Regions from separate parts of the Fulvimarina thalattae genome, predicted to be linked through region 2. Evidence: predicted binding sites of a transcription regulator. Region 2 holds the regulator's gene; each other region holds the start of a gene.

Evidence for each region. Region 2 encodes LexA, which represses DNA repair genes until DNA is damaged. Its sites were predicted from a motif close to TGTTCNNNNTGTGTTCNG; they were not measured.
Region 1: recA (recombinase RecA) is a predicted target of LexA. The motif match lies at 1,366-1,383, and genes of this name have one in related genera.
Region 3: parE (DNA topoisomerase IV subunit B) is a predicted target of LexA. The motif match lies at 1,249-1,266, and genes of this name have one in related genera.

The regions. Positions count from the first base shown of each region.
Region 1 covers NZ_JBEHWS010000009.1:46,759-50,039, forward strand. The annotation lists gene alaS (alanine--tRNA ligase) at 1-65, opposite strand, end outside; gene recA (recombinase RecA) at 203-1,276, opposite strand; gene cckA (cell cycle histidine kinase CckA) at 1,564-3,281, opposite strand, start outside.
Region 2 covers NZ_JBEHWS010000001.1:239,395-242,675, forward strand. The annotation lists gene ABRA89_RS01115 (peptide chain release factor 3) at 1-1,261, opposite strand, end outside; gene lexA (transcriptional repressor LexA) at 1,504-2,220, shown strand; gene ABRA89_RS01125 (ComEC/Rec2 family competence protein) at 2,240-3,281, opposite strand, start outside.
Region 3 covers NZ_JBEHWS010000004.1:162,036-165,316, forward strand. The annotation lists gene ABRA89_RS07200 (glutamine synthetase beta-grasp domain-containing protein) at 1-493, opposite strand, end outside; gene ABRA89_RS07205 (DUF2735 domain-containing protein) at 881-1,072, shown strand; gene parE (DNA topoisomerase IV subunit B) at 1,370-3,281, shown strand, end outside.

The sequences.
Region 1 (3,281 bases), on a different contig from region 2:
TTCTCGTGTCCGTTCTTCGCAAAATAGTCCAGAAATGCGGACCGGATTTCGTTGACGCCACTCATCGTCGCAACCTTTGGAGAACAGTCATTTGGCCAGACCGGGCGGAAATCGCCCGATCGGCCATTGCGTCGCCGTTCTACAAAGCTCGTGTCTCGCTGTAAATCGAGACCAGGGTCCAGCGTGAACCGAAACCCGCTGATTATTCTTCTTCTGCAGGACCGCTCGTGCCGTCTTCCAGCAGTTTCTCCGCCAGAATGCCCGCATTTTGACGAATCGACTGCTCGATTTCCCGCGCGGCGTCGGGATTATCCCGCAGGAACTGTTTGGCGTTTTCCCGTCCCTGCCCGAGTCGCTGGCTGTTATAAGAGAACCACGCCCCGGACTTCTCGACAATGCCCGACTTCACACCGAGATCGATGAGCTCGCCCATCTTCGAGACGCCTTCGCCATACATGATGTCGAACTCGACCTGCTTGAACGGCGGCGCAAGCTTGTTCTTGACCACCTTCACCTTGGTCTGGTTGCCCGTCACCTCGTCACGATCCTTGATCGAGCCAATACGGCGGATGTCGAGGCGAACAGAGGCATAGAATTTCAGCGCGTTGCCGCCCGTCGTCGTTTCGGGAGAGCCGAACATGACGCCGATCTTCATTCGGATCTGGTTGATGAAGATGACCATGCACTTGGAGCGGGAGATCGAACCGGTCAGCTTTCGCAGCGCCTGGCTCATCAACCGCGCCTGCATGCCCGGCAGCGAATCACCCATTTCGCCCTCGATCTCGGCGCGTGGCGTAAGCGCTGCCACCGAATCGACCACGAGAACGTCAATCGCGCCTGAGCGGACAAGCGTATCGGTAATCTCGAGAGCCTGCTCGCCGGTATCCGGCTGGGACACCAGAAGATTTTCGAGATCGACGCCGAGCTTTCGGGCATAGACCGGGTCGAGCGCATGCTCCGCATCGACAAAGGCGCAAATTCCGCCCTTTTTCTGGGCTTCGGCGATCGTGTGGAGAGCGAGTGTCGTCTTACCCGAGCTTTCCGGACCATAGATCTCGACGACGCGTCCTTTGGGCAGGCCACCAATGCCAAGCGCGATGTCGAGGCCGAGCGAACCGGTCGAGACCGTTTCGACCTCGACGCTCTGGTTGTTCTGCCCGAGCTTCATGATCGAACCTTTGCCGAAGGCGCGTTCGATCTGAGAGAGAGCGGCGTCCAACGCCTTGGTTTTATCCACCGAATTATCCTCGACGAGTCTGAGGGCGTTTTGGGCCATGTCTCCGCTCCTTAATGCATTCGGCGCGCGTCACGCAACGCTATCCATGGGCCAGAGATACGTACCCTTTTTGTTCTCGTCAAGCGGAATGTTTTATATTTGTTCTCATGCCCCTGCGGGTGTTCTCCGCCTTAAAGGCAGACCGAGCGAACGCGAACAATTCGCGTCGCAAACGGGAGTTTATTGGTAGTCGGAATGGGCCAGCAGACAACATAGTTCGTTGTCTGCTGCGTTAGCGCAAACGATTGCGTGGCATCTCAAAAGGCAGCTCTCGAAGTGGGTAGCGATCAATCGTCGCTGGACAGCATCTGCTTGACCGTCATCGCCAGCTCGCGCTGGGTGAAGGGTTTGGAGAGGAAACCGAATTTCTCGCCCTCTGGCAGGTTCTTCGCGAAGGCATCCTCGGCATAACCGGAGACGAAGATGAACTTCATGTCCGGCCGGACCTTGCGCATCTCGCGCAGCAGCGTCGGCCCGTCCATCTCCGGCATGACGACGTCGGAAACGACGAGATCGACCTTGCCATCCAGGTCCTCCAGCACGTCGAGCGCATCGAGCCCGGAATCGGCTTCGTGGACGTCGTAGCCCTTCAGCTTGAGCGCACGTACGCTTCCGGCGCGGACATAGTCCTCGTCCTCGACAAGCAGAATCGTCGCGGTACCGGAGAGGTCGACCTTCTCATTCACGTCGACTGCAGTCGGCTTTTCGCTCGCGACCAGCGAAGGCTCGGGCACGAAGCGCGGCAGGAAGATACGGAAGACCGTCCCCTCGCCTTCCGTCGATTCGACGTAGATGAAGCCGTTCGACTGCTTGATGATGCCGTAGACCATGGAAAGGCCGAGACCAGTGCCCTTGCCGATTTCCTTGGTGGTGAAGAACGGCTCGAAGATACGCTCGGCGACGTCGGCCGGCATACCGGTTCCGGTGTCGGACACCTCCACCAACACGTAGTCGGCGGCGGGCATCTCGGCATAAGCGAAGGCCGAGGCCTCCCCTTCGGCGACGTTGCGGGTCTCGATCTTGATCGTCCCGCCATTCGGCATCGCATCACGCGCATTGCCGACGAGATTGGTGATCACCTGCTCGAACTGGCCGATATCGGCCATCACCGGCCAGAGGTCGCGGGCGTGCCTGCGCTCCAGCTTGGTCTTGTCGCCGGCGATCCGCTTCAGGAGGAGGTCGAGATCGGCGACAACGTCCGTCAGGTTCAGCATTTTCGGCCGCATTGTCTGGCGACGGGAATAAGCGAGAAGCTGACGGACCAGAGAGGCGGCGCGGTTGGCGCTCTGCTTGATGAGAAGCAGATCCTGGAACGACGGATCGCCCGGCTTCTGGTTCATCAGAAGAAAGTCGACCGACGCGGTGATGACGGTGAGAACGTTGTTGAAGTCGTGGGCAATGCCGCCAGCAAGATTGCCAACGGCTTGCATCTTCTGCGCCTTGGCAAACTGTTCCTCCAGCGCGCGCTGGTCGGTGATATCCACAGCATAAAGGATGATCGTCTCGCCGGCACCCGACTCGCGATCCGGAATGGCGTTGAGATAAATCCGCACCGAGCGCGGCTTCTCGCTCTTCAGCGTGACGTCGATCGGAGCGATCTCCGCCTCGCCTTCGCTCGCCGCCTTGAGGTATTCGGCAAGGCGGCCCGCGCTTTCCTCGTTGAGGAGGTCGAGGAAGGAAACCGAACCCTCGACGGCGTTCACGCCGAACAGTCGTTCAAATGCCGGGTTGGAGCGGCGGCTCACATATTGATCATCGAGCGCGGCGATTGCCATCGGGGCGGCGTTGAAGAAGCGGTTGAACCGGGCGCCAGCAGCTTCGGAATTGGTCGTCTCGTCGGAGGTCTCCGTGAGGACGATCGCGCGCAAGCCGGTACGCCCATCCCTCTCGCGTGCCTTTTGGGCAATCAGCTTGACCGGAAGAATGCGCCCCCTGCCGGTGGTGAGATCGAGATCGATCAGCTGGTTGTCACCCTCGACCAGCGATTTGATTCGCGTCTCAAGAT
Region 2 (3,281 bases):
GGCGCAGCTGCTTCATTTTCATCGTATCTTCGAGGCGCACGCGGCGCAGCACTTCCGGCGCGAAGGCGGGAAGGCCGGTGAAGCGGAAGGTCTCTCCCTCGGTCAGCGTGTCGCCCACCTGGAGGGTGCCGTGGTTCGGAATACCGATCACGTCGCCGGCATAGGCTTCCTCGGTAAGCGAGCGCTCCTGCGCCACGAAATAGATCGGATTCGACACTGCGATCGCCTTGCCCGAGCGCACATGGTCGAGCTTCATGCCGCGCTTGAAATGGCCCGAGCAGAACCGAACGAAGGCGACGCGGTCCCGGTGCTTGGGGTCCATGTTCGCCTGCACCTTGAACACGAAGCCGGAGACCTTTTCACCCGATGGATCGATCGGACCCTTGTCGGAGGGCTGCGGCCGCGGCTCGGGCGCATGGGCGGCGATGAGGTCCATCAGCCGGTCGACGGCGAAGTTTTCGAGCGCGGAGCCGAAGACCACCGGCGTCAGATGGCCGTCACGATAGCTCTGGGCGTCGAAACTGGCATAGCCTTCCGCCGCGAGCTCGGCCGCCTCGCGAAAGCCGGAATAGGTGTCGGCTCCGAGAGCCTGTTCCAGCGCCGGATCATCAAGCCCATCGTCGAAATGCTTGGTTCCGTCGCCCTTTGCCGAGATGAAATCGTGTTCGGCGAGATCGTACACGCCTTTGAAGAGCCCGCCCTGACCCACCGGCCAGACCATGGGCGCGACGTCCATCGCGAGCTGCTCCTCGATCTCGTCGAGGAGTTCGAACGGATCGCGGCCCTCGCGGTCGATCTTGTTGACGAAGGTGATGATGGGGATGTCGCGCAGGCGGCAGATCTCGAAGAGCTTGCGCGTCTGGCCCTCGATGCCCTTTGCCGCGTCGATCACCATGATCGCGGAGTCGACGGCAGTCAGTGTCCGATAGGTGTCCTCGGAAAAGTCGCTATGGCCCGGCGTATCGAGGAGGTTGAAGTTGATGCCGTCCTTCTGGAACGTCATCACCGAGGAGGTGACCGAGATGCCGCGATCCTTCTCGATGCCCATCCAATCGGATTTCGCCCGCGCCTTGTTGCCCTTGGCGCGCACCGCGCCCGCCATCTCGATCGCGCCACCGGTGAGCAGCAGCTTTTCCGTCAGCGTCGTCTTACCGGCGTCCGGATGCGAGATGATCGCGAAGGTTCGGCGGTTGGAAAAGCTGAACTTTGCGGAAGCCGCAGGGATCGGCTTTTCTTCGGCCTCGAGGGCAAGGCTGCTCATGGCGGGCTTTCTTCAGGTGCTCGAACGTCGATAAGCGCCCTTCTCGCCAAGAAAAACGGCGCATCTGTGGGGCGGTATCACGCATCAATGTACGATGACTCGCATGTCGCACAAGCCGCCGTCTTGCGAAACAGGCCAGATGAGGCTTTTCCTGATTCCCGATTCGTTCCGATTCGGCTCTTGCGGAACACAATAAGAACATATAGGCTTGTTCAGGATTTGTTTTGGAGGCGCCGAGACGCATGCTGACGCGCAAGCAGCACGAACTTCTCAAATTTATCGACGCTCGGCTCAACGAGACCGGTGTTCCGCCGTCCTTCGACGAAATGAAGGACGCGCTGGAGTTGAAGTCGAAATCGGGCATCCATCGCCTGATCACCGCGCTGGAAGAGCGCGGCTTCATCCGCCGGCTGCCGAATCGGGCACGAGCTCTCGAAGTCCTCAAGCTCCCGGATGCGATGCGCAGGCCGGAGCCGCAACAGCCTGCCCAGCGCGGCTTCAAGCCAAGCGTCATCGAGGGTTCGAAAGGCCAGCCGGCGAAGCCGCGCGGCGGTTCGGAAGACGGCGCAGCGAACGAAAATATCTCGATTCCGGTCATGGGCCGGATTGCTGCCGGTGTTCCGATCTCGGCGATCCAGCACAACACCCATTCGATCTCGATCCCGCCCGACATGATCATGGGCGGTGAGCACTATGCCCTTGAGGTGAAGGGCGACTCGATGGTCGAGGCGGGCATTCTCGACGGCGATACGGTTGTGATCCGCCGCGGCGACACCGCCATTCCCGGCGAGATCGTCGTGGCCCTCGTCGATGACGAGGAGGCGACGCTCAAACGCTTCCGCAAGAAGGGCGACACGATCGCGCTGGAAGCGGCAAATCCAGCCTATGAGACGCGGATCTTCGGCGCCGACCGGGTGCGTGTGCAGGGTAAGCTCGTCGGGCTGATCCGGCGGTACTGATCTCGGGCTGAGCGGCACGCTACTTAGCTTCGGCCGACGGAGATGCGTCGGCGGTTGTCGAATTGGTTGGCGGCTGCTCGTCCTCTGCCTCTGGCTTACGCCAGTATTCCGGCCAGGGCGCATGGCGGTGGTGGTTCCAATCGCCGGGATCTTCGGGAACGGAGCGGCTGACTTCGATCTGGCCCGTCTCAGGATTGCGTGAGATCGCCAGTGAGCCGGTCCGCCGCAGCGTCCTAAGCGTTACGAGATAGGCGCCCGAACGACATTCCCGGGTCCGGGCCGCCCGTGCGACAAACGCGATCTCCCCGCCGTCGCAGGCCTCGCCAAGCAGGCGATAGTCTGTCGTATAGGCAACGGAAATTCCGCTTCGCGTGGTAAACCGGCAGAGCTTCGCTTCGCAGTCTTCGAGGCCGGGTACAACGCCGCGGTGTTCTGTTTCAACCGTACGGTAGGCGTGGTCCCATTGATCGGAGACGAAGCCATTGGGCCGCGCCTTCGAATAGGCAATCGATCCGCCATCGAGGAGCGCGAAGGTCTTGCCGTCTTCGAAGATCAGCAATTCCGGTGGACCGGCGCGTTGGGCGGCGAGGGCGAGACCGCTCGCCAGAACCGGAAGGGCCAGCCATCGCAATCGCCCGACCGGTAGACAGAAGGCGAGGAGCGCTGCCGTCAGGACGAGCAATGCAGCCGGCTGGACGAGCCCCGTTCCGTAATCGGGCAGGCGGTTTGCAAGGTCGGATGCGATCGCAATGAGGAATTCGAGGCCGAGCCCGACGATCGCGAATGCAACGGCGTCGAGCCCGAATGGCATGAGGATGACCCCGACAAGCGCCATCGGCATGATCAGCAGTGCGAAGAGCGGCATGACGATGAGATTGGCGACCAGCCCGAAGGGTGCAAAGCGCTGGAAGTGGAAGACCGCGTAAGGCGCGGTCGCCAGGCCGGCGATCAGCGCCGTCGCGGCTGTGCCGACGAAGAAGATGAGGATCGCGCGCGCCGCACCGTCCTTGATCTCGCGTGAGCGTCCGCTCCGATATCGGCTGAAGGCACTATAGACGCCG
Region 3 (3,281 bases), on a different contig from region 2:
TGATACCAGCCTCGAGGCAGAGGTCGAGATGCTCCTCGACGATCTCGCGGGCGATGTCGCCGACGGCCGAATAGCCGACACCGGTGTAGTACTTACCCTGCGGCTCCGGATAACCCTGCTCGGGGAAACCGAGCGGACGACCGTCCTTATAGAAGAAATATTCCTGCTCGAAGCCGAACCAGGCACCCTCGTCGTCGAGGATAGTCGCGCGCTTGTTCGATTCATGCGGCGTCGTGCCATCCGGCATCATGACTTCGCACATCACGAGAACGCCGTCCTTGCGGGCCGGATCGGGATAGACGGAAACGGGCTTCAACACGCAGTCGGAGCTGGAACCTTCGGCCTGTTTTGTGGACGATCCATCGAAGCCCCAGAGCGGAAGCTGTTCGAGGGTGGGGAACTCGTCGAAGCTCTTGATCTGGGTCTTGCCGCGGAGGTTCGGAACCGGAGTGTAACCGTCGAGCCAGATATATTCGAGCTTGTACTTTGTCATCGATGATCTCCTGAGAGGGGCGTTGGGAAGGAAAGCCGCCGTGCTGGGAGCGACCGGATGCGATAGCTTTCCGTCTTGCGTTCGCACGTGCAACATCCATGCCAAACCAAGAACCGCTTCGAAGCGCTCGCGTGCCGATTATCGGCAAAACATCATTCGGATTGAGGAAATCTCGGCGATCCGCATGCGGATCGATTAGCGCGCTCAAAAATTCACATTGTCGTGATAGATGGCCGCGAAAGCTCGATAGGCTAGGCTTTGTGAAACGAGCCCAATCTTCTTTGCATTTTTTTCGTGCAAAATGATCATTATATAAGCAGGATAAAGCAAAAAAATGAGCCGCTCCGGGCGGCTGAAAATATCATGACGAAATGAGGAGACAGGTTCATGACCATGGGCATCGAAACGCAGTCGGCGAGGATCTATCAGTTCCCGGTCGGCGGACGCGCCGGCTACAAGAAGCACTCCCATGCCTGGTCCGATGACCGCGCCACAAAACCATTCGAGACTGCAAATCATGTCGATTGGCGCGCGGCCTATCACGACGAGGCGATCGCCGAAGACACGGGACGAAATTGACTCCGACACGGTACGCATCTGACCCCGCGCACCTCGTCGGAAAGCACAATAAAGCTCGGCGGGGAGTGAAAATGCCAAGCCGTCGAGCCGACAAGTCCTCGCCCGCCTTCTCCGAAAGCGGTGGAAATCTTTCCGCGATCTAACATCCGGGCTTGGCTGTTGCCCTGCGGCGCTTGAAGAACAATACGTGAAAGTGTACCCCTGAGGCATGGTTGACGCCCGCCTCGACAGGACTTTTGTGCCGCTCGCCGCCTCTCATCAGGCGCGAAGCGAGTTGACTCGTGCGGGTGTCCAGGCATGAGCGACGATCTGTTCTCCGGCAATGCCGCCCGCAAAATGCCGCCTCAGCGGACCGCCAAGCCACGCAAAGCCGAGGCCGAGGCCGAACCACAGCAGTTCGGCGGCGATTATACTGCGGCGGACATCGAGGTTCTTGAGGGCCTCGAACCGGTTCGGCGCCGGCCCGGCATGTATGTCGGCGGCACGGATGCGAAAGCGCTGCACCATCTCTTCGCTGAGGTCATCGACAATTCGATGGACGAGGCGACTGCTGGGCATGCCAATTTCATTGACGTATCGCTGGACGCGGACGGCTTCTGCACAGTCAGCGACAATGGCCGCGGCATTCCGATCGATCCGCATCCACGCTTCAAGGATAAGTCCGCCCTCGAAGTCATCCTGACGACGCTGCATGCGGGCGGCAAATTCGACTCCAAGGTCTACGAAACCTCGGGCGGCCTCCACGGCGTCGGCGTATCCGTCGTCAACGCGCTGTCGGAAAAGCTCGAAGTCGAAGTCGCGCGAAATCGCAAGTTGTACCGTCAGGAATATGCGCGCGGCAAAGCTGTGACGAAGCTCGAAGCGGTCGGTGAAACCCAGAACCGCAGGGGAACGCGGGTTCGCTTCCGGCCCGATCCGCAGATTTTTGGCGAACATGCCAAGTTCGAGCCGACGCGGCTGTTCCGCATGGCGCGCTCGAAGGCCTATCTGTTTGGCGGCGTCGAGATTCGCTGGCAATGCGATCCAGCGCTTCTCGGGGAAGACAGCCCGATTCCCGCCCGCGATACGTTCCACTTCCCAGGGGGCCTCAAGGATTACCTCGACGCCTCGATCGGCAAGGACCGTATCACCTCGCAGATTTTTGCGGGGCGCACCGAGAAAGTGTCCGGACACGGCGCGGTCGAATGGGCAGTCGCGTGGACGCCGGACGACGGTTCTATCCGCTCCTACTGCAACACGATCCCGACTCCCGAAGGCGGCACGCACGAGAACGGTCTTCGCGCAGTCCTGCTGCGCGGCCTCAAGGCGTTCGCCGAACTCTCGGGTAACAAGCGGGCCTCCGTCATCACCGGTGACGACGTGATGTCGACGGCATCGGGGATGCTCTCGGTCTTTATCCGCGAGCCGGAATTCGTCGGGCAGACCAAGGATCGCCTCGCGACATCCGAAGCCCAGCGGATCGTCGAGCAGTCGATCCGCGATTCCTTCGATATCTGGCTCGCCTCGTCTCCTCAGGATGCCGCCCGACTGATCGATTGGGTACTAGACCGGGCCGACGAGCGACTTCGGCGGCGCCAGGAAAAGGAAGTCAGCCGCAAGAGCGCGACCCGAAAGCTGCGCCTTCCCGGCAAGCTCGCCGACTGCTCCCAATCCGGCGCGGCGGGGGCGGAACTTTTTATCGTCGAGGGCGACTCGGCGGGTGGGTCTGCCAAGCAGGCGCGCGATCGGAAGATTCAGGCAATTCTTCCCTTGCGCGGTAAGATCCTCAATGTCGCGAGCGCGGGCCGAGAGAAGCTTGGCGCGAACCAGCAGCTCGCGGATTTGATTCAGGCGCTCGGCTGCGGAACGGGATCGAAATATCGCGACGCAGACCTGCGCTACGAGCGCGTGATCGTCATGACTGACGCCGATGTGGACGGGGCGCACATTGCATCCCTTCTTATCACCTTCTTCTATCGGGAGATGCCTGAGCTCATTCGCGGCGGCCATCTCTATCTGGCGGTCCCGCCGCTCTATAAGCTCACGCAGGGCGGAAAGACCGCCTATGCCCGCGATGATCGCCACCGTGAACGCCTCGTCGAGAAGGAGTTCAAGGGTAAGGGCAAGGTCGAAGTATCGCGCTTCAAAGGCCTAGGCGAAATGCTGCCCGCCCAGCTCAAGGAAACCACCATGGACCCGAAGAAGCGCACGCTGCTTCAGGTCATCATGG